DNA from 3 places in the Pelomonas parva genome. Region 3 is predicted to be linked to each of the others. Evidence: predicted binding sites of a transcription regulator. Region 3 holds the regulator's gene; each other region holds the start of a gene.
The links. Region 3 encodes HrcA, which represses chaperone genes, less so after heat shock. Its sites were predicted from a motif close to TTAGCACTCNNNNNNNNNGAGTGCTAA; they were not measured.

Region 1 (7,680 bases), on a different contig from region 3:
AGCGCGCCTCGGGGTTGAGCTTGGCGGCCAGCTCCTTGTTGGACAGGCCCAGCGCCTGGGCCAGCGCGCGGCGCTTGTCGGCATCGGCATCGACTTCCTTCGGGATGGCCCAGATCGACGGCACGGCCACGCTGGCGGCCAGCGTCTGGCCGGCGCGGTCGTTGATGCGGCCACGGCTGGCGGGCAGCTCCAGCGTGTGCGCGTAGCGCGCCTCGCCCTGCTTCTGGAAGAACTCGCTGTGCAGCACCTGCACGTACACGGCGCGACCCAGCAGACCGGCAAAGGCCAGGCCGACGAGGGCAACGAGAAAGCGCGAGCGCCACGGCGGCGTCTTGGACGCCAGCAGCGGGCTGGTGGAGTAACTGACGCCACGGCCCGAGCCGAGGGCGCGTGCGCCGGACTTGTTCTGCCGGCTCATGGCGCCACCCCAGAGGCGACGACGGCCGGCGAGATCAAACGCATGCCCAGGCGCTCACGTGCCACCTGCTCGACGCGCAGGTTGGTCGCCTGCGCATGGCGCTCGGCCTTCAGCCGCTCGGCGTCCGCCGCCAGGCGCTGGCCCTCGGCCTTGGTGCGCTCGCGCTCGGCGAACAGGCGGCGCGACTCGTAGGCGTTGTGCACCAGCGCCAGGCCGCTGGCCAGCACCGCGAGGATGAGGACGAGGTTGAGCTTGGCCACGGCTTCAGCCGCCCTTTGCGGATGCCAGCGGCGCGTCCGTGCGCTCGGCAACGCGCAGCACGGCGGAGCGCGAACGTGGGTTGGCCCGCACCTCGGTCTCGCTCGGCTTCACGCGGCCCAGTGCCACCAGCGCCAGTTCCGGCGGCGGTGCAAACGGCGCGCGGCGGTCGAACTCGGCCTTGCTGTGGGCGGCGATGAACTGCTTGACGCGCCGGTCCTCCAGCGAGTGGAAGCTGATGATGCTCAACCGCCCGCCCGGCGCCAGCAGCCGCAGCGCGGACTTCAGTCCTTGATCAAGCTGCTCCAGCTCTCCATTGACATGAATCCGAAGAGCTTGAAAGGTGCGCGTGGCCGGGTCCTGGCCGGGCTCGCGGGTCTTGACCGTGCGAGCCACGAGTTCGCGCAGCTCGTCGGTGCGCGTGAGCGGCGTACCGGCTTCTCGGCGAGCAACAACCGCCTTTGCAATCTGGCCAGCAAACCGTTCTTCGCCATAGTCCTTGATCACCCGTGCAATCTCGCGCTCGTCGGCCCGCGCGAGGAAATCCGCCGCGCTCTGGCCACGCGTCGTGTCCATGCGCATGTCCAGCGGCCCGACGAAGCGAAAGCTGAAGCCGCGCTCCGGGTTGTCGATCTGCGGGCTGGACACACCCAGGTCCAGCAGCACACCATCCACCTGATGCACACCGATGTCCGCCAGCTCCTCCACCATGTCGGCAAAGCCGGCGTGGACGATGGAGAAGCGCGGGTCTGTGATGGCCGCTGCGGCGGCGATGGCCTCGGGGTCGCGGTCGATGCCGATCAGGCGGCCCTCGGGCGCCAGCCTGGCCAGCAGCGCACGCGAGTGCCCGCCGCGACCGAAGGTGCCATCCACGTAGACACCGTCCGGCCGCGCCAGCACGCCGTCTACCGCCTCGTCCAGCAGCACGGTCGTGTGGCGGAACTCGGCGGGTTCTGTCACGTCAGCGGCCATCAGAAGCTGAAGTCCTTGAGCGCGTCCGGCAGCGGCCCCGACATCACCTCGGCCTCGTGGGCGGCATGGGCTTCGGTGTCCCACAGCTCGAAGTGGCTGCCCATGCCGATCAGCATCACGTCGTTCTTGAGGCCGGCACTCTTGCGCAGCTCGGGCGAGATCAACACGCGCGCCGCCGAGTCGATCTCGACATCCATCGCATTGCCCAGGAAGACGCGCTTCCAGCCGGCGGCCGACATCGGCAGCGCAGCGACCTTGTCGCGAAAGGTCTCCCATGTCGGGCGCGGGAACAGCATCAGGCAGCCATCCGGATGCTTGGTGACGGTCAGCCGCCCCTGGCAGAGCAGCTGCAGCACCTCACGGTGTCGAGTAGGCACGCCCAGGCGCCCCTTGGCGTCTAACGCCAAGTTGGAGGCCCCCTGAAAGACGATTTCCGACACTTTTCACCACGAAAGGACACTTCTCCCCACTTTAAGCCCTCGGATGAACAGGGTCAAGGTTCGGCACGGTTTTTTTCAATGAAATCAAGCACTTAGCATGGACTGTTTAAATATCCAGCTTCGCAGAAAAAACCGTTCATAAATAAGCACTTGCTCAGATATTGCGAAGTGACGCTTTAGCTTCTGCGTGGAATCTGTTGTGTTTCTGGTGGTGTCTGGGCCGCTCGCTTTCCGATCAGCCCAAGCCTCTTGAATCGCCACATTGCGTCCCTATAATGCTGAGCTGCTAGCACTCGCCACATATGAGTGCTAACGAATCGGGTCGAGCAATCGGCCCCGTTTTCTCGGCGCGCCGCAGCTCGATGAGCCCGCGGCCGCTGCGGTTCGAAACTCTCTGAAGGAGACCCCATGAAGCTGCGCCCCCTGCACGATCGCGTGATCGTTCGCCGCCTGGAACAAGAAACCAAGACCGCCTCCGGCATCGTCATCCCCGACAACGCCGCCGAGAAGCCCGATCAGGGCGAAGTCCTGGCCGTCGGCCCGGGCAAGCGCAATGACAAGGGCGACTTCATCGCCCTGAACGTCGCCGTCGGCGACCGCGTCCTGTTCGGCAAGTACTCCGGCCAGACCGTCAAGGTCGACGGCGAGGAACTGCTGGTCATGCGCGAGGAAGACCTCTTCGCCGTCGTTCAGCGCTAATCCGTCGCGTCGATAAATCGACTCTGACCCCACTTTAAGAATTCGGAGAATCAAATGGCAGCAAAAGACGTGATCTTTGGCGGCGAGGCCCGTGCCCGCATGGTCGAAGGCGTGAACATCCTGGCCAACGCGGTCAAGGTGACCCTTGGCCCCAAGGGCCGCAATGTCGTGCTCGAGCGCTCCTTCGGCGCCCCCACCGTGACCAAGGACGGTGTGTCCGTGGCCAAGGAAATCGAGCTGAAGGACAAGCTCCAGAACATGGGCGCGCAGATGGTCAAGGAAGTCGCTTCCAAGACCAGCGACAACGCCGGTGACGGCACCACCACCGCCACGGTGCTGGCGCAAGCCATCGTCCGCGAAGGCATGAAGTACGTGGCCGCCGGCATGAACCCGATGGACCTGAAGCGCGGCATCGACAAGGCGGTCACCGCCCTGGTCGCCGAGCTGAAGAAGGCCTCCAAGGCCACCACCACCTCCAAGGAAATCGCTCAAGTCGGCACGATCTCGGCCAACAGCGACGTGGAAGTGGGCCGCATCATTGCCGAAGCGATGGACAAGGTCGGCAAGGAAGGCGTCATCACCGTCGAAGACGGCAAGAGCCTGGACAGCGAGCTGGACGTCGTCGAAGGCATGCAGTTCGACCGCGGCTACCTGTCGCCCTACTTCATCAACAACCCCGAGAAGCAAGCCGCGCTGCTGGACAACCCCTTCGTCCTGCTGTTCGACAAGAAGATCTCGAACATCCGCGACCTGCTGCCCACGCTGGAGCAAGTGGCCAAGGCCGGCCGCCCGCTGCTGATCATTGCCGAAGAAGTCGAAGGCGAAGCGCTGGCGACGCTGGTGGTCAACACCATCCGCGGCATCCTGAAGGTCGTCGCCGTCAAGGCGCCTGGCTTCGGTGACCGCCGCAAGGCCATGCTGGAAGACATCGCCATCCTGACGGGCGGCAAGGTCATCGCCGAAGAAGTCGGCCTGACGCTTGAGAAGGTCACGCTGGCCGACCTGGGCCAGGCCAAGCGCGTCGAAGTGGGCAAGGAAAACACCACCATCATCGACGGCGCCGGCGCTGCCGCTGACATCGAAGCCCGCGTCAAGCAAGTGCGCATCCAGATCGAGGAAGCCACCAGCGACTACGACCGCGAGAAGCTGCAAGAACGCGTGGCCAAGCTGGCCGGCGGTGTTGCCGTCATCAAGGTCGGTGCCGCCACCGAAGTCGAGATGAAGGAAAAGAAGGCCCGCGTCGAAGACGCACTGCACGCCACGCGCGCAGCCGTTGAAGAAGGCATCGTGGCCGGTGGTGGCGTCGCGCTGCTGCGCGCCAAGCAAGCTGCTGGCGCCATCAAGGGCGACAACGCTGATCAAGACGCCGGCATCAAGCTGGTCCTGCGCGCCATCGAAGCGCCGCTGCGCGAGATCGTCTACAACGCCGGTGGCGAAGCCTCCGTCGTCGTCAACGCCGTGCTGGCCGGTTCGGGCAACTACGGCTTCAACGCCGCCAACGACACCTATGGCGACATGATCGAAATGGGCATCCTGGACCCGACCAAGGTGACGCGCACTGCCCTGCAGAACGCCGCTTCCGTCGCGTCGCTGATGCTGACGACCGAAGCCATGGTCGCCGAGTCGCCGAAGGAAGAAGCTGCCGGCGGCGGCATGCCTGGTGGCATGGGCGGCATGGGTGGCATGGGCGGTATGGATATGTAAGACATTGCGGGACAGACCTGACGGGCGTACCCGTCCGGCAGCTCTGTCCCCAACTGATCAAGCATTCAAGAAGGGGCTGCGCAAGCAGCCCTTTTTCTTTGCGTCTGCCGTTCTCAGTCGCTTGCTCGCGCCGCCGAGCGCTTCAGCGTGTAGGCCAGGCCGATGCCGTAGCTGGCGCCCGTCGTCTGCCGCACCAGCGGGCTGGCCCGGTTGGCGGCGCCGGCCACGCTGTCCAGGCGCCCAAAGGCGTAGAGACGCAGGTCCGGCGTGACGTTCATGCCCACGTTGGCGCCCAGCCGCCAGGCGATCAGCCCGGCGCGCCCTTCGAAGGCCGGCCGGTCCGGCCGCACGTCACCCGGTGCGACCTCGTAGAAGGTCGCGCCCAGCCGCCGGTCGCCGAACACCGCGCCCACGCTGGCGCCATAGCCCCAGCGGCCCGAGTCGGCGCGCCGCTGGATGCCCACCTCCGGCTCGAAACTGAAGCCGCGGTGCCGGCCCGGGTTGCGGGCCTCGAAGACGGCGCGCAGCGGCAGTTCCACGGTGATGCGGTCACGGGCGCTACGGCCATTCGGGAACCAGCGCGCCACCGGCCCCGCCTCCAGCAGCGTGCCCAGCCGCGCCATGCCCTCGCGCGCCCGCAGCGTCTCGGAGCCCGAGCTCAGCGAGCCGCCGAAGGACACGTCCAGCTCGAAGCTCTCCGTGCGCACCGCGCGCAACCCGGCGCCGTTGCCGTCGGCGCGCAGCAGCTTGCCGCGGTAGACCAGGTAGGGCAGCACCAGCGCCCGGCGCGCCTGCTGATCGGACCCGGGATAGGCCTGCTGGGAAACAGCAGCGGCGCCGACGCCCAGCTCCCACAGCGGCAGGTCCGGGCGGCGAGGTGCGGCCTCGTCGGCCTGGGCTGAGGCGCTGAACAGGCCGGCGAGCAAAAGAAGAGATTTCATGGTGATGAGCCAAGCTGGACCACGCCCATCATGCCGCCATCTGCGCGCCGCCCTGACAACGCTGCGCGCACGCCGCCGGCCGCGCAAGCCCGCTGCACCATCCCCAAAAAGCGTGAATAGGTCTTGAAGCACCGCTTTTGCCATGTGGCTGAGGGGGCTGAAAACGCCTGCGACAGGGCAGGACGCACCAGGGTGGCGCCGGATAATCGCAGCTCCCTGTCCCGCCGCGTCCATGTCCTCCAGCCTGCATCCCCACCACCTGCTCGACCATGCGTTGACCGAAGCCGGTCCGCTGGCCCGCGAGCTGTTGCACGTCGTGCAGGACGAGCTCGACAAGCATCCCCAGCATTTCCCTTTGCGAGATGCCTGGCGCAAGGTGCGGGCCCACTTCGCCGCCGACTTCGAGGGCAAGCTCATCGATCTGCTGCAGGCCGGCCGGCGCGGCGAGGACCCGCTGCAGCGCGCACCGCTGCAGTTCGGCGGCATGGAGGGCCTGAGCCTCGTCGACGAACACCAGGCGCTGCAGGACGTCGCGATTGCCCACGTCGCCCACACCGCCGAGGAGCTGAGCCGCGCCGAGCTGCACCAGATCGGCAACTTCTACGCCGCGCTGCGCGGTACTGCCCGGGCGCGCGAGCGCGACAACCCGCTGCGCCCCGCCCTCTATGCCCACGCGCTGCACCATGCGCTGGCCGCCAGCCCGCTTGGCGCGCAGGTCCAGTACGAGCTGATGCGCGCGGCCGCCACGCCGCTGGCCAGGGCCTTGCAGCGCCAGTACGTGCAGGCCTGCGCCGCGTTGCATGCCGCAGACATCGGCGACATGGTGGCCTCGCACGGACATGCCCAGACCGACCCGCTGGCCCACCAGCGCCTGGCCGCCGCGCGCGGCATCGGCGTGCGGCAGGCCCCGCCGGGCACGCTGGACGGGCTCTCACGCCGCGTCGATGCCGTCAACTCACGACCGCAGAGCCTCAGCGCGCTGGGCGGCCTGACGCAGCGCGACCCGCTCGCCCCCGCGCCCTTCGTCCGCTCGACCGGGCCGGACATGTTGAGCCGGCTCTACGACCAGATCCTGGCCGACCCCCGCCTGCTGCCGCCGCTGAAGGCCTTGCTGGCCCGCCTGCAGATCGCCGTCGTGCGCCTTGCGCGCAGCGACGCGACGCTGCTGCGCCGGCAGGACCACCCGACCTGGTCGCTGCTGAACCGCGTGGCCGCCCACGGCATGGCTTTCGAGCGCGTCGATGACCGGCGCTTCGTCGAGTTCCTGCGCTTCATGGAGGCCGAAGCCCAGCTGCTGGTGGACGCGCCGACGCCCACCGCCACCCTCTTCCAGCAGGTGCTGGCCCGGGTGGACGCGCAGATCGACCAGCAGGCGCGCCAGAGCAGCGAGCGCAACGCCGTCGCGCTGGCCGCGCTGGAGCGCGAACAGCAACGCACCGAGTGGCGCGAGCTGATCCGCGAGCAGATCGACCACCAGGTCGCCGACGCGCCGCTGGGCCCGCGCATGCACCGCTTCCTGCAGACCGCCTGGGTGGAGGTCATCGTCACGGCCATGGTGCGCCACGGCCGTGACTCGCAGGAGGCACTGGCGGCGATGGAGCTGGTGGACGCCGTCATCGACAGCCTCACGACGCCGCGCGACAGCGCCGACCGCGAGGCGCTGCAAATGCGCCTGCCGGTGCTCGGCGAGCGCCTCATGACGGGCTGCGACAGCATCCAGCTGCCCGAGGCCAAGCGCGAGCCGCCCCTGACCGAACTGATGGGCCAGCATGCCCGCCTGCTGCGCGGCCTGCCGGCGCTGGAGGCCCATGCGCGCCGCCCGACCGCGCCGAAGCCCGACACGGCCGCCAGCGCCGCGCCGGCTTCGGCCGACGAGATCGTCAAGCGGCTGATGGAGGAGCGCGACTCCCAGATCCCCTCGCACTGGCTGAGCGCCGATGTCGACCGCGGCGAGCTGCCGACGGTGCCGGTGGCGCTCTACAACGAGCACGACTCGCCGGACGCCCGCGCCGCGCTGCAGCGCTGGATAGACGGCCTGCAGATCGGCCGCTGGTTCCACATGTTCATCCAGGGTGACTGGCACACCACCCAGGTCGCCTGGATCAGCGAGGGCCGCCAGTTCATGCTCTTCGTCGGCCGCGAGGCCGACGAGCGCCTGCCGCTGACGCGCCGCGCGCTGGAGGCGCTGCTGGCCAACGGCCTCATCACCGCGCTGGAAGACGACAGCGTCGTGCAGCGCGCCGTCGAC
Region 2 (7,680 bases), on a different contig from region 3:
GCGAGGACATCCACCAGGGCCGCCGGCTGATGCGCGGCGAGATCCCGTTCTACCGGCGCCTGAAGCGCTATGTGCGACCGGACGGCGTCGTCGTGCATGCGCGCGTGCTCGTCAGCCTGCTGCGCGGCAGCGACGGCCGGCCGCACCGCTTCGTCGGCGTCGTCGAGGACATCACGGACCAGTTGCGCATGGAGGAACTGGACCGCGCCCGCGAGGCCGCCGAGGGCGCCAACCAGGCCAAGAACGAGTTCCTGTCGCGCATGAGCCATGAGCTGCGCACGCCGATGAACGCCATCCTCGGCTTCACCCAGCTCATGCAGATGGACGCCAGCGAGCCGCTCGCCCCCGGCCAGCGTGCCCGCGCCGAGCAGATCGCGCAGGCCGGCTGGCATCTGCTGGAGATGATCAACGACACGCTGGACCTGTCGCGCATCGAGGCCGGCTCGCTGCGCCTTGACCTCGCCGCGCTGGACCTGCCGCCGCTGCTGGCCCGAGCGCTGGCGCTGGTGCAGCACAACGCGGCCGAGCGCGGCCTGGCCATCAGCCAGCGCCTGGACCCGACCGCACTGCGCCTGACCGGCGACCCGACGCGCGTCACGCAGATCCTCACCAACCTGCTCAGCAACGCCGTCAAGTACAACCGCGCCGGCGGCCGCATCGCCATCGAGGCCGGCGCACCCGCGCCCGGCTGGATCGAGGTCACCGTGCGCGACACCGGCCTGGGGCTGACCGACGAGCAGCGCGCCGCGCTCTTCCAGCCGTTCAACCGCCTCGGCCGCGAGCGCAGCGGCCTGCCGGGGACCGGCATCGGCCTCGTCATCAGCCAGCGCCTGGCCGAGATGATGGGCGGCAGCCTGCGTGCCGAAGGCGTGCAGGGCCCCGGCGCCTGCTTCGTGCTGCGCCTGCCAGCGGCGCGCACCACCCCTGCGGTGGCCGTCACGGACGGCGGCGGCGAACCGGCCGCCGCCCAGCCAGGCCCGCATCACCGCCTGCTCTACGTCGAAGACAACCCGCTGAATGCCGAGGTCATGCGCGGCATCCTGGAGCAGCGGCCGGGGCTGGAGCTGGAGGTGGCGACGACGGTGGCGGAAGGCCTCAAGGCCTTGCAAGAGCGGCCACCGGCGCTGGTACTGCTGGACTGGCAACTGCCCGACGGCGACGGCCTGGGCGTGCTGACCGGCCTGCGCGCGATGGGCGGCCAGCCGCCGCCGGTCATCGTCGTGTCGGCCAACGCCCAGCCCGAGCAGATCGCGCTGGCCCAGGCCGCCGGCGCCAACCACTACCTGACCAAGCCGCTGGACGTGCGCGAGCTGCTGGCGCTGGTCGACGAATTGTTGGCACTGACGCCCGCTCCCGACGGGGCAAAATGAGCGCTTGAGCACCACCCACCCCTCTGCGCAGCACCGATGAGCACCGACCTCGTTCCCACCACCGGCGCCCAGGCAGCCCAATCAACGGCCCGCGCCGCCGGCAAACAGTTCCTGACCTTCCGCATCGCCGAGGAGGAATACGGCCTGGACATCCTGCGCGTGCAGGAAATCCGCTCCTATGAGGCGCCCACCCGCGTCGCCAACGCACCGACCTTCGTCAAGGGTGTTGTCAACCTGCGCGGCGTCATCGTCCCCATCCTGGACCTGCGCCTGCGCCTGGGTCAGGCCGGCGAGTACAACGCCTTCACCGTCGTCATCGTGCTGAACGTGGCCGGGCGCATCGTCGGCATCGTCGTCGACTCGGTGTCCGACGTGCTGGAACTCAGCGCCGACGAGATCAAGCCGCCCCCCGAAGTGGCTGCGGCGCTGGATGCCCGCTTCATCACCGGCCTGGGCAAGCTGGGCGAGCGCATGCTGATCCTGCTGGACATCGAGGCCATGATCCAGAGCCCCGACCTCGGCCTGGTGGACTGATTCAAGTTAGTGGATGCCCACTGTTCCACGCAGGTGAATACTGCGTTCCAGACTGAGCCTCGCCATCCTTAGCACTCCTCCAGCCGGAGTGCTAATATTGCTTCAACGCTGCATTCAAGCAGCAGTTCAGCAAGGATCAAGACGATGTCCGCTTCAGCCGCCATTGCCGTTCGCAGCCCCTGGGCCCTGGTGCCCTCGCTGGGCAACCTGGACGCCTACATCTCCGCCGTCAACCGTCTGCCGCTGCTGACGGCCGAGGAAGAAATCTCCGCCGCGCGCAGCCTGCGTGACAAGGGCGACGTGGAGGCCGCCGGCCGCATGGTGTTGTCGCACCTGCGCCTGGTGGTGTCCATCTCGCGCCAGTACGTGGGCTACGGTCTGCCGCAGGGCGACCTGATCCAGGAAGGCAACGTCGGCCTGATGAAGGCCGTCAAGCGCTTCGACCCGGACCAGGGCGTGCGCCTGGTCAGCTACGCCATGCACTGGATCAAAGCCGAGATCCACGAGTACATCCTGAAGAACTGGCGCATGGTCAAGGTCGCGACGACCAAGGCCCAGCGCAAGCTGTTCTTCAACCTGCGCTCGATGAAGCACCAGTTGAAGGCCGGCAATCCCGATGCGGCCACGCACCGCAACACGCTGACCGATGCCGAGGTGGCCCACGTGGCCAGCACGCTGAACGTCAAGCGCGAGGAAGTGCTGGAGATGGAGACGCGCATGTCCGGCGGCGACGTGGCGCTGGAGCCGCTCACCGACGACGAGGGCGAGAGCTTTGCGCCCATCGCCTACCTGGCCGACGACAGCCAGGAGCCCACCCGCGTCATCGAGGCCCGCTCGCGCGACGACTTGGCCGGCGACGGCATCCAGCGTGCGCTGGACGTGCTGGACGCCCGCAGCCGGCGCATCGTCGAAGAGCGCTGGCTGAAGGTGAACGACGACGCGTCCGGCGGCATGACGCTGCACGAGCTGGCGGCCGAGTACGGCGTGTCGGCCGAGCGCATCCGCCAGATCGAGGTGGCGGCGATGAAGAAGATGAAGAAGGCGCTGACGGAAACCGCCTGAGCGCTCCTCCGGCAGCCAGAGCAAAGGCCCTTCGGGGCCTTTGTCGTTTCAGGACGTGGTGGGAGGAAGCCCGCCCAGATCCAGCTCGACGCCAAACCCGACGGGCGCCGGCAGCAGGCGGACGCCGCCGCCATGAGCCCGCGCGACGATGTCGGCCAGCATCAGGCCCAAGCCCAGGCCGGCCGGCCCTTCGTACTGCTGGCTGCCAAGTGCCTGCTGAAGTTCCGCAATGCGCTGCGGCGGCGCGCCGCTGCCGTCGTCCAGCAGACGGACGACATTTCCGACGACTTCCACCCTCAGCGTCCGGGCGCCATGGCGCAGCGCGTTGTCGACCAGGTTGATGAGCGCTGCCGCCAGCAGGTCGGCGTCAGCGGCCACCGCCGTGCCGGCCGGTGCCTCGATGACCAGCCCCTCCATCGGCAACCGCGCCAGCATGGCGCCGACGTCTACCGGCTCGCGCTGCAGGTCGACGCCACTGCGGAAGAGCGTCAGTAGCGCCGTGACGACGCGCGCCAGCCGGCCTGCAGCCTGTCGAGTGCGCAGCAGGCGCGGCTGCAGGGCCGGGGGTGCTTCGCGCAACGCGACGGCGAGCTGCGCATCCATGCCGGCCAGCGGCGTGCGCAGTGCGTGCGCCGCGTGAGCCGTGAAGGCGCGCTCATTGGCCAGGCGGCGCGACAGCCGTCGGCCCAGGTCGCTGATCGCGTCGTGCATGGGCGCCAGTTCGGCGCGCGTGACCGGAGGCAGCTCGCTGCCGGGCTGCATCGGGTCGTGCTGGCGCACGGCGGACGAGAACGCCTGCAGCGGCAGCAGCTCCCGGCCCAGCCGCGCGCGCAGCACCCACAGGCACAGCAGCCCGACGAACAGGGCGGCGCCGGCGCTGGCCATGCCCACCGCCGCCATGGTTTCGCGGCGCTCGGCCATCGTCTGGGCGACGTAGAGCGTGGCCTCGCCCAGAGGGCGGCCGTAGCTGTGCCAGCCTTCCCCGGTCGATGCGATGCCGTGTCGCACCTGGCCATGAAACGCCTGCTCGGGTGCGAGCTTCGAACGGGCGAGCACATGGCCCCGGCTGTCGACGAGCTGCCAGGCGAAGTGGCTCGTCGACCCGGACGCCGCGACGACGCGCGTGGCGCCGCTGGCGGGCAAGGGCCCGGCGGCCAGCACCTCCGCCAGCACGTCGGCCGAGTCCTGCAGGGTTTCGTCCAGCAGTTCGAGCACCTCGCTGCGCACGGCCCACCAGACCAGGGCCGTGGCCAGCACCGCCCACAGCAAGGCCAGCACGGCCACCAGCCGCGACAGACGGCCGCGGATGGAGGGCAGGCTGCCTGTCATCGCCGTCACGGCTCGTCCCCCAGTCGATAGCCCAGACCGCGCTGGGTCTCGATGAGGCCTCGGCCCAGCTTGCGCCGCAGGCTGGAGACGTGCACTTCCAGCGCATTGCTGGACACCTCTGCGTCATTGCCGAGCACGATGAGTTCCAGCGCCCGCTTGTCGACAACGCGGCCCCGGCGCTGGACCAGCGCCTCCAGCAGCGCCCACTCGCGCGCCGTCAGGTCCACCCGGCGCGCGTCGACGCTGGCGCTCCTGGCCGCCAGGTCGATCTGCACGGCACCCAGGGCCAGCATCGAGCCGCTCGCCCCGGCACGGCGGCGCGAGATCGCGCGCAGCCGCGCCGCAAGCTCCTCGGGCTCGAAGGGCTTGACCAGGTAGTCGTCCGCGCCGCTGTCCAGCCCCTCGATGCGGTCACTGAGCAGGTCGCGCGCAGTCAGCACCACCACGGGGGTCGCATTGCCACGGCGCCGCAACGCGCGCACCCAGTCGAGGCCCGAGCCGTCGGGCAGCTGCCAGTCCACCAGCAGCACGTCGTAGGGGTCGTTCTCCAGCGCCCTGGCCTCGGACAGGCGGCGCAACCAGTCCACGACATGCCCGTCGGACACGAGGAAGTCGCGCAGGCCTTCTCCCAGCACGTCGTCGTCTTCAAGCAGCAGCAGGCGCATCCGGGGTCCGCAGTTTTTGTCTGCAAGGACGCTAGCACGCGCGGACGGGGCTTCAGCCTGTCTTCAGGTCACCCCGGCTCAATGCCCGCCATGCAAGCTTATTCACGGCCCATGCCGGGCGCCGTCGGCCTAGCGCCAGCGCGGCAGCGGGACAACGCCCTCTGGTCCACCGCCATTGCCTTCGCCCTGCTGCTGTTGTGGGACGCAACGACGCTTGATCTGCGCCTTGCACGGCTCTTCGGAGACACAGGGGGCTTTGGATGGCGCGAGCATTGGCTGACCAGCGGCGCCCTGCACCAGGGCGGCAGAGCCCTGGCGTGGATGGTCGCTGCGCTGCTGCTGGTCAACGTGTTCAAACCGCTGTTCACGTCGCAGTCACGTCGCGAGCGCATCTGGTGGCTGGCCGTGACGCTGGCCTGCGTTGCGCTGATCTCCACGCTCAAGCGCGCCAGCGCGACCAGCTGCCCCTGGGACCTGGCCGAGTTCGGCGGCGCGGCGCACTACGTGTCCCACTGGCGCTTGGGCGTCGCCGATGGCGGGGGTGGCCACTGCTTCCCGTCCGGGCACGCAGGCGCCGCATTCGCCTTCGTCAGCGGCTTCTTCGCGCTCAGGCGCGCCTACCCACGCGCAGCGCGGGCATGGCTGGCCGGCGTCGTCATCGTCGGCACGCTGTTCGGCCTGGGCCAACTGGCGCGCGGCGCGCACTACGCCAGCCACACCCTCTGGGCGGCATGGGTCTGCTGGGCCCTGTGCACCGGCAGCGCGCGGTGGCTGCAGCGATGAAGTCGCGACTCACCGCATCACATCCCCTGGCCCAGGTCTGGCTCGCCGCGCTGTGGATGGCGCTGCTGGCCAACTGGCCGCTGTGGACACGGCTGCAGTCCGTACCCGAGATCCACGGCGTTCGCGGCCTCGTGTTCACGGCGGCATTCGCCGGCATGGTGACGGTAGCGACTGCCGCGCTGCTGAGCCTGCTCGCCTGGCCGCGCGTCATCCGGCCGCTGCTCGTGGTGCTGCTGCTGAGCGCAGGCGCGCTGGCGCACTTCATCGGCAGCTACGGCATCGTCTTCGACCCGACCATGGTCGTGAACCTCGTGCAGACCGACGTGCACGAGAGCCGCGACCTGCTGAGCTGGCGGCTGCTCGCCAGCATTGCGCTGCTGGGCGCCCTGCCCGCCTGGTGGCTGCTGCGCCAGCCCGCCGCACCCGCGCAGCGCCCGGCCAGGCGCGCAGGCTTCAATGTGCTGTCCTTCGTGCTGGCGATCGCCGCGATGCTGCTGCTGGCGCTGAGCATGTTTGCCGACCTGTCCTCGACCATGCGCAACCACAAGACGCTGCGCTACATGATCACGCCACTGAACGGCGTCTACGCCCTCAGCGCCGCCGCCCTGCGCGGCCAGGCAGCACCGAGTGGCCCGCCGGCCGTCGTGGGGGCAGACGCCCATCTGCTGCCGCGTGCCCAGGGTGCGAAGCCACCACTGCTGCTGCTGGTGGTGGGCGAGACGGCGCGCGCGATGAACTTCAGCCTGAACGGCTATGCACAGCCGACCAACCCAGAGCTGGCGGCTTTGCCCGTGGTCAGTTTTCGCCAGGTCGCGTCATGCGGCACCAGCACCGCCGCCTCGCTGCCCTGCATGTTCTCGCCGCTGGGCCGCGACGCCTTTGCGGACGCGAAGGGCCCGCAGGAGAACCTGCTCGACGTGCTGCAACGCGCCGGCCTGGCCGTGCTGTGGCTGGACAACCAGAGCGGCTGCAAGGGCCTGTGCGACCGCGTTCCCAACGCCCACGCGAGCCGGCCGCCCGAAGGCGCGCCGCCGCTGCCGGACCGCCTGTGCGACGGCGACGAGTGTCTGGACGAGGCGCTGCTGCACGGCCTGGACCGTCGCATCGCCGCGCTGGACGCGCAGCAGCTGGCGCGCGGCCTGGTGCTCGTCATGCACCAGATGGGCAGCCACGGGCCGGCCTACTTCAAGCGTTCGCCGCCCGAGCTGAAGCGCTTCCAGCCCGAGTGCCGCAGCAATGCGCTGCAGCAGTGCCCGCCCGAGCAGGTCGTCAACGCCTACGACAACAGCATCGTGGCCACGGACAGGCTGCTGGCGCGCAGCATCGCCTGGCTGCAGACACAGGCCGGCCGTTTCGACCCCGGCCTGCTCTATGTCTCCGACCACGGCGAGTCGCTGGGCGAGAACGGCCTGTTCCTGCACGGCATGCCCTACGCGATGGCGCCACGCGAGCAGACGCAGGTGCCGCTGATCATGTGGTTGCCTGAAGGTGGTGGCCTGGCTGCGTCGCTGGAGCCGGGATGCCTGACCCGGCTCAGCAAGGCGGCCGCCTCACACGACAACCTCTTCCACACGGCGATGGGCTGGGTCGGCGCGCGGGCCGATGCCTACAAGGCGGAGTGGGACTTGCTGGCGGGCTGTCGCCGCCGGCCGGCCTCAGGATGACTTGCGGCTTTCGGCCAGCAGCAGCTTGATGTCGTCCACCAGCGGCTGGGCGCCCGAGCCGTAGCGGGCATACACGCGCACCCGGCCTTCGGTATCGAAGATGAAGCTGGCGGCCGTGTGGTCGACCATGTAGGTCTCGGGCGTCTTGCCCGGCACCTTGGCGTAGAAGACCTTGAACTCCTTGGCCACGGCCTTGGTCTGCTCCTCGCTGCCACGCAGGCCGATGAAGGTCGGGTCGAAGCTGGCGAGGTAGGGCTTGAGCAGCGCTGCGGT
Region 3 (7,680 bases):
ACACCAGCGTCAGCTTGTTGCTGGCATTGGGGCCGACGAGGTCGCCGAGCCAGGCGCGCAGCTGCGCCGGGCGCAGCTGGCTGGTGTCGATGACGGTGGACTCCGCCTTCAGGCCGACCAGCAGTTCCCGCTCCAGCTGTATGGCATCGAGCAACAGGCGGTGGCTGTCCGAATTGGCCCCGCCCGGCTGCACGGCGCCGGTGGTGCGCCCGTCGCGCAGCGGGTGCGGGCGGCGTGTCTCGGAGAAGCGCCGCATCAGCGCGTCGTCGCTGGCGTCCAGGAAGATGGAGCGCACCGGCACGCCCATGGCGCGCAGTTCCTTCAGCAGAGGCAGCATGAGCGGCAGCGAGCCGGCCGAGCGCACGTCCACGGCAATGGCGACGCGGCGCTCGCCGCGCTGTTCTTCCAGCTTCAGGAAGTCCATCAGCAGCTCGGCGGGCAGGTTGTCGACGCAGAAATAGCCTGCGTCCTCCAGCACGTGCATGGCCACCGACTTGCCGCCGCCGGACATGCCGGTCAGCAACACGACGTCGCCCTGCAGGTCGGTCTCGGGGGTGTTGTCGCTCATGGCCTGGCCTTCCTCGGCTTGGTCGCCTGGGTTGTCACCGTGGAGGCGGCCAGCATCTCCTCGGCGTGGGCGAGGCTGGTGGACGACAGCCGCTCACCACCCAACATGCGCGCGATCTCCGCGACGCGCGCCTCGCCGGCCACCGGCGTGACGCGGCTGGCCGTGGCGCCCTGCTGCAGGCTCTTGGCGACGACGAGATGACGGTCAGCGCAGGCAGCCACCTGCGGCAGGTGGGTGACGGCCAGCACCTGGCGGTCGCGCCCCAGCTGCTTCATGAGCCGGCCCACGGTCTCGGCCACGGCGCCGCCGATGCCGACGTCGATCTCGTCGAAGATCAGCGTGCCCGGCGCATCGCTGCTGGCGGCCTGGCTGGCCGTCACGGAGATGGCCAGCGCGATGCGCGACAGCTCGCCGCCCGAGGCCACCTTGGCCAGTGGCCGCGGCGTGCTGCCGGCATGGCCGGCGACGAGGAATTCAGCGGCCTCCAGGCCGTAGCTCTGCGGCCCGTCGGTCGGCTGCAGCGCGATGTCGAACAGCCCGCCGGCCATGCCGAGCTGCTGCATCGCGGCCGTGACGGCGGCGGCCAGCCGGGGCGCCGCATCCTGCCGCGTGCGGGTGGCGGCGCGGGCCTGGGCGTCGAAGGCCTGGCGGGCGGCGGTGAGAGATGCTTCGAGCAGCGCCGGGTCGCTGGCGGCGTCCAGTGCGGCGAGCTCGGCGCGCCATTGCGCCAGCAGCGCCGGCAGCTCCTGCGGCTGGCGGCGGTAGCGGCGCGCCAGCGACATCCAGGCCGAGACGCGCTCGTCCAGCTCCGCCAGGCGGGCGGGGTCGAGGTCTGCCTTGTGCAGATAGCCGGCCAGCGTGTGGCTGGCATCGGCCAGCTGGGCCTGCACGTCGCGCAGCGCCTGCACGGCGGGCAACAGGCGAGGGTCGTGGTCGAGCACGCGCTCCAGCTGGTCCAGCGCGCCGCCGGCCAGCGACTGGGCGCTGGGCTCGGCGTCGTCCAGCGCATCCAGCGCCGAGCGCGCCGCGTCGATCAGCGACTGGCCATGCGACAGCCGCGCATGCTCGGCGTTCAGCTCGTCCCACTCGCCTTCGGCGGGCGCCAGGCCGTCCAGCTCGCCGATCTGCCAGGCCAGGCGCTCGCGTTCCCGCAGTGCGTCTGCCTGCCGACCCTGGGCCGCCTGCAGCGCCTCCAGCGCCTGCTTCCAGGTGGCGTAGGCGCGGGCCAGCGGCGCGGTGTCCAGGCCGGCGAAGCCGTCCAGCAGCTCGCGCACGGCGGCTGGGCGGGTCAGGCCCTGCCAGGCATGCTGGCCGTGGATGTCGAGCAGGTGGTCGGCCAGCTCGCGCAGCTGCGTGGCGGTGGCCGCGCCGCCGTTGATCCACGCGCGGCTCTTGCCGGCGGCGTCGATGACGCGCCTCAGCAGCAGCGCGTCGTCGGCGGCGTCGAAGCCCGCCTCGTCCAACCAGGCGCGCAGATGCGCGGGCGTATCGAACTCGGCGGTGATCTCGGCCTTGGCCGCGCCCTCGCGCACGACGCCGGCGTCGGCCCGGCCGCCTAGGGCCAACTGCAACGCGTCGATGAGGATGGACTTACCCGCGCCGGTCTCGCCGGTCAGCACGGCGAAGCCGGGCTCGAAGTCGAGTTCGAGCGTGGGCACGATGACGAAGTCTTTGAGGGACAGATGGCGAAGCATCAGAGATACCAACGAAGTTTGCGACGCAGCGTCGCGTAGTAGCTCCAGCCCTCGGGATGCAGGAAGCGGACTTGATGCTGGCTGCGCCGCACGGTGATGCGGTCGCCGTGCAGCAGGCTGGCCAGGCTCTGCATGTCGAAGTTCACCGACGCGTCGCGGCCGGCGACGATCTCCAGGCTGACCTCGCCCAGGTCCGGCAGCACGATGGGCCGGTTGGACAGCGTGTGCGGCGCGATCGGCACCAGCAGCCAGCCGGCGATGCTGGGGTGCATGAGCGGCCCGCCGGCCGACAGCGCATAGGCCGTGGAGCCGGTGGGCGAGGCGACGATGAGGCCATCGGCGCGCATGTTGGCGACGAACTGCTCGCCCACCGAGACCTTCAACTCCACCATGCCCGCCGTGCCGCCGCGGCTGACGACCACGTCATTGAGTGCCAGGCCCGAGAAGATGGACTCGCCGTCACGCAGCACGGCGCCTTCCAGCATCGCGCGCGATTCCACCTCGTAGTCGCCGGCCAGCACGGGCGCCAGCGACTCGCGCCAGCGTTCGATGGGGATGTCGGTGATGAAGCCCAGGCGCCCCTGGTTGATGCCCAGCAGCGGCACGCCGTAACGCGCCATCTCACGGGCAAAGCCCAACATCGTGCCGTCGCCGCCGACGACGACGGCCAGGTCGCAGGCCTTGCCGAGTTCGTCGTGGGAGAGGGCGTCATAGCCCGTCATGCCGGTGTTGAGCGCGGTCTCCGCTTCCAGCGAAACGTCGATGCCGTGGATGCACAAAAATTGGGCAATTTCCTCCAGCACCGGCCTGATGCCCGGCGCTTGATGCTTGCCCACGATGGCGACATGTCTGAAGCGCTCGGCCATGCGGCAAATTACACCACAGGGGTATCGCCTCTCCATGAAGGAAAGGGCGTGTCCATAGAATGCAGAGATGCTCGACGAGCGCTCCAAATCCCTGCTGAAAACCCTGGTCGAACGCTATATCGCGGACGGTCAGCCCGTGGGTTCGCGCACGCTGTCCAAGGCTTCCGGCCTGGAGCTGAGCCCGGCCACCATCCGCAACGTGATGGCCGACCTGGAGGAGCTGGGCCTCATCGCCAGCCCGCACACCAGCGCCGGCCGGGTGCCGACGCCGCGCGGCTACCGCCTGTTCGTCGACACGATGCTGACGGCCCAGCCCGGCCTCATCGGCGTGGAGACGACGCGGCTGCAGCCCGACCAGCCGCAGCGCGTCATCGCCAGCGCGGCGCAGATGCTGTCCAACCTGTCGAGCTTTGTCGGCGTCGTCACGTCGCCCAAGAAGCCCAGCGTCTTCCACCACATCGAGTTCCTGCGCCTGGGCGAGCGGCGCGTGCTGGTCATCCTCGTCTCGCCCGACGGTGACGTGCAGAACCGGGTCATCTTCACCGCGCAAGACCTGACCCAGGGCGAACTCGCCGAGGCCAGCAACCGCCTGAACAACGGCTATGCCGGGTTGACGCTGGAGGGTGTGCGTGAACGCCTGCGCAGCGAAGTCGACGAACTGCGTGGCGAGATTGCCCAGCTGATGAGTGCGGCCGTCAAGGTGGGCACCGAGGCCATGGAGCAGCCGGACGAGCAAGTCGTCGTCTCCGGCGAGCGCAACCTGCTGACCGTGCAGGACTTCAGCCATGACATGGGGAGCCTGCGCCGCCTGTTCGACCTGTTCGAGCAGAAGACCCAGCTGATGCGCCTGCTCGACACCTCCAGCCGCGCCGAGGGCGTGCGCATCTACATCGGCGGCGAGAGCCAGGTCGTGCCCTACGAGGAGTTGTCCATCGTGTCTGCGCCCTACGAGGTGGACGGCCAGGTTGTGGGCACGCTGGGCGTCATCGGCCCCACGCGCATGGCCTACGACCGCATGATCCAGATCGTCGACATCACATCGCGGATGGTGGGGCAGGCGCTCAGCCAGCGGTGACTAGAATCCGGCCCTTCTTCCAGACTGGAAGTTGTTGTTCAGTGGGCCGTTAGCTCAGTTGGTTAGAGCAGAGGACTCATAGCGAAAGTTGTGCACCGGGCCGCGAAAGCGCCCGAGTGAATGGCGTCAAATTCGGCGAACCCTGACGGCCGTAAGGCACAAGGCAACGCCGAGCCAAGCTCCGCGAGGAGAAGGTGTAGAGACTAGACGGCGCCCGCCTACCGGCCTCACGGCCCATGGCGAAGGCATAGTCCAGGGAGTCCAGAAATGGGCACAAACCGGAATCCTTTGGTCGCAGGTTCAAGTCCTGCACGGCCTACCACTTGACAACAGCCTGGAAGCGCGCCGAGGTGCAGCCATGAGCGAACTCATTCCCGGCGGCGCCGATGCCGGGCCGGGCTACACCGGCATCCACGGCGACATCGTCGTGCTGCTGGAGGCGGCCCGCCATGCTGCGGCGCGCAGCGTCAATGCGCTGATGACGGCCAGTTACTGGGAGATCGGGCGGCGCATCGTCGAGTTCGAGCAGGGCGGGCGGGGGCGAGCCACTTACGGCGAAGACCTGATCAAGCGCCTGGGCGCCGACCTGACCCGGCAGTTCGGGCGCGGCTTTGGTTGGCGCAACCTGGCTCAGATGCGCAGCTTCTATTTGGCATGGCCTGCCGACCAGATTTTGCAGACGGTGTCTGCAAAATCTTCTGGCCGGCAGATTCTCCAGACGATGTCTGGAGAATCACCTGACCTGCCTGCACTGTCCCAGGCCTTCCCGCTGCCATGGTCGGCCTATGTACGCCTGCTCTCGGTCAAATCCGACGCAGCGCTCGCCTTCTATGAAACCGAAGCCTTGCGCTGTGGCTGGAGCGTGCGACAGCTTGACCGCCAGGTCAGCAGCCAGTTCTACGAGCGCCTTGCCTTGTCGCGCAACAAGGCCGCCATGCTGCAAAAGGCCGAAGCAGCCGAGATCAGCGATGCCGTCACGCCCGAACAAGCGCTGAAGGACCCCTTCGTCCTGGAGTTCCTCAACCTCAAGGACGAGTACTCCGAGTCTGACCTGGAAGCTGCGTTGATCCAGCACTTGGCCGACTTCCTGCTGGAACTGGGCGACGACTTCGCCTACGTGGGCCGGCAGCGCCGCCTGCGCATCGACGACAACTGGTTTCGCGTCGATCTGCTGTTCTTCCACCGCCGGCTCAAGTGCCTCGTGGTCATCGACCTGAAGGTGGGCAGGTTCAGCTATGCCGACGCCGGCCAGATGCACCTTTACCTGAACTACGCCCGCGAGCATTGGATGAAGCCCGGCGAGAACCCGCCGGTTGGCCTGATCCTGTGCGCCGAGAAGGGCGCGGCCGAGGCGCGTTACGCGCTGGAAGGCCTGCCCAACACGGTGCTGGCGGCGGAGTATCAAACCGTGCTGCCCGATGAGAAGCTGCTGGCGGACGAGTTGGACAGGACGAGGCGGGAGCTGGATGCGCGGCGTGTCGGCGGGGGTGATGTGGAGGCTGGGCAATGATCAAGGCAATCGCGAGATCCTGGCGTGGCAGCGTTGCCGCACTTCTGCTGAGCTGTGCCGCCGCCACGTCACATGCCGGCGCCGTCACCGACTGCCCGCTGCGCACCGCGCCCTACTCGGTCGACAGCCCGCTCATTGACGTGCTGCTGTCCCCGCAGGCGACCGCGGCGCTGCACAAGACCTGGCCCCAGGCGCGGTCCTTGCCGGCGATGTTCACCCGCACGGCCATGCCCAGCTTCGCGACGATCATCACGCTGCGCTCGCTGGCGGGCAGGCCCGGCTTTCCGGCACTGGACGCGCTCGATGCCGAACTGCGCGACGTCCCCGTGTCGGACGCCGACCAGGCCGCGCGCTGTGCCCGCTACGACAACGACGTGCCGCAGGCCGCCGTTGAGGCGGGGTCGCCGAAGCTGCTGGTGTTCGAGAAGGTCAACGGCTTCCTGCATGGCCCCGCCATCCAGGCGGCGCGCGACGCGTTGAAGGCCATCGCCGCCAGGCGCGGCTGGTCGCTGACGTTCACGGACAAGGGCGGGGCGATGACGCCGGCCTTCCTGCGCCAGTTCGACGCCGTGATCTGGAACAACGTCAGCGGCGATGTGCTGACCCTGTCGCAGCGAGCGGCCTTGCGCGCCCATGTGGAGGAGGGCGGCGGCTTTGTCGGCTTCCATGGCTCGGGTGGCGACCCGGAGGTGTTCTGGGACTGGTATGTCGACACGCTGATCGGCGCGCGGTTCAAGGGGCATCCGATGAACCCGCAGTTCCAGCAGGCGCAGGTCGTCGTGGAAGACACGGCCAGCCCCATCACCGCCGGTCTCGGGAGCGGCTGGGCGATGAGCGACGAGTGGTACTCCTTCAAGAACAACCCGCGCACCGGCGGCGCGCATGTCCTGGCGACGCTCGACGAGAAGAGCTATGCGCCGGGCGACCTGGCCATGGGCGACCACCCGATCGCCTGGACGCGCTGCATCGGTCGCGGGCGGTCGTTCTATTCGGCGATCGGCCACCGGCCCGAGGCCTACGCCGACGCGCGCCACCTGCGGCTGCTGGAGCAGGCGACCGAATGGGCTGCGGGCAAGGGCGGCACAAGCTGCCCGGCCGGGCGCTAGCGCATGGTTTCGATCACCGTCGACCCCGCGAAGGTCCACGAGTTCCGCGACGAGCAGAGCTTCCACGACTGGCTCGCCGCGCACCACGACCAGGCCGACGAGGTCTGGATCAAGGTCCACAAGGTCGGCTCGGGCCTGGCATCGATCACGCCCAAGCAGGCCGTCGATGTGGTGCTGTGCTGGGGCTGGATTGACGCCGTGCGCAAGGGGCTGGACGAGACCAGCTTTCTGCAGCGCTACACGCCGCGCCGCAGCCGCAGCGTGTGGAGCCAGATCAATGTGGCCAATGTGCAGCGGCTGATCGATTCGGGCCGCATGACGCCCCACGGCCTGCGCGAGGTCGACGCGGCGAAGGCCGATGGCCGCTGGGACCGCGCCTACGGCAGCGGCCGCAACCTGAAGATCCCGGACGACTTGCAGGCCGCCATTGACGCCGAGCCCGCGGCCCGCGCCATGCTCGGCAAGCTCAGCGAGCAGAACCGCTTCGCGCTGGCGTTCCGCGTGCACAGCCTGAAGACCGAGGCCGGCCGCCAGCGCCGGATCGCGGCCTTCGTCGACATGCTCAAGCGCGGCGAGACGATCTACCCGCAGAGCGGGCGTTAGCTTGGTGGCCGTCGTCGGTGTGATCTCGCATACTTGTCGCATCCCCGTTCAACGGCTGTCGCCGCCATGAATGCCACCCCAACAACCGGCGCCTGTCAGGCGGGCGCGCCCGCGCGATGAAGGTCCGCACGCTGCTCACGCTGTCTGCGGTCCTGGGGGCTGCCGTCACCTTGGCGCTGGCCTTCATGCTCTGGCGCGGTGCCTCTTCCTCCGAGGATGCCGAGGCCGGCCAGCAACGGGCGCTGGCGGCGGCGCGGG

Region 1: the regulator HrcA is predicted to act here: its motif matches at 2,375-2,401, upstream of groES (co-chaperone GroES).
Region 2: the regulator HrcA is predicted to act here: its motif matches at 1,973-1,999, upstream of rpoH (RNA polymerase sigma factor RpoH).

What each region holds. Positions count from the first base shown of each region.
Region 1 is NZ_JBIGHV010000008.1:296,955-304,634, forward strand. It holds gene ACG00Y_RS21530 (peptidoglycan D,D-transpeptidase FtsI family protein) at 1-418, opposite strand, end outside; gene ftsL (cell division protein FtsL) at 415-678, opposite strand; gene rsmH (16S rRNA (cytosine(1402)-N(4))-methyltransferase RsmH) at 683-1,636, opposite strand; gene mraZ (division/cell wall cluster transcriptional repressor MraZ) at 1,648-2,079, opposite strand; gene groES (co-chaperone GroES) at 2,497-2,787, shown strand; gene groL (chaperonin GroEL) at 2,842-4,491, shown strand; gene ACG00Y_RS21560 (MipA/OmpV family protein) at 4,605-5,432, opposite strand; gene ACG00Y_RS21565 (DUF1631 family protein) at 5,665-7,680, shown strand, end outside.
Region 2 is NZ_JBIGHV010000002.1:296,557-304,236, reverse strand. It holds gene ACG00Y_RS04935 (PAS domain S-box protein) at 1-1,370, shown strand, start outside; gene ACG00Y_RS04930 (chemotaxis protein CheW) at 1,407-1,904, shown strand; gene rpoH (RNA polymerase sigma factor RpoH) at 2,049-2,966, shown strand; gene ACG00Y_RS04920 (sensor histidine kinase) at 3,015-4,295, opposite strand; gene ACG00Y_RS04915 (response regulator transcription factor) at 4,301-4,960, opposite strand; gene ACG00Y_RS04910 (phosphatase PAP2 family protein) at 5,051-5,743, shown strand; gene ACG00Y_RS04905 (phosphoethanolamine transferase) at 5,740-7,407, shown strand; gene ACG00Y_RS04900 (SCO family protein) at 7,399-7,680, opposite strand, start outside.
Region 3 is NZ_JBIGHV010000004.1:184,716-192,395, reverse strand. It holds gene rapZ (RNase adapter RapZ) at 1-568, opposite strand, end outside; gene recN (DNA repair protein RecN) at 565-2,262, opposite strand; gene ACG00Y_RS11535 (NAD kinase) at 2,262-3,128, opposite strand; gene hrcA (heat-inducible transcriptional repressor HrcA) at 3,196-4,203, shown strand; gene ACG00Y_RS11525 (PDDEXK nuclease domain-containing protein) at 4,562-5,713, shown strand; gene ACG00Y_RS11520 (ThuA domain-containing protein) at 5,710-6,819, shown strand; gene ACG00Y_RS11515 (YdeI/OmpD-associated family protein) at 6,823-7,422, shown strand; gene ACG00Y_RS11510 (PAS domain S-box protein) at 7,539-7,680, shown strand, end outside.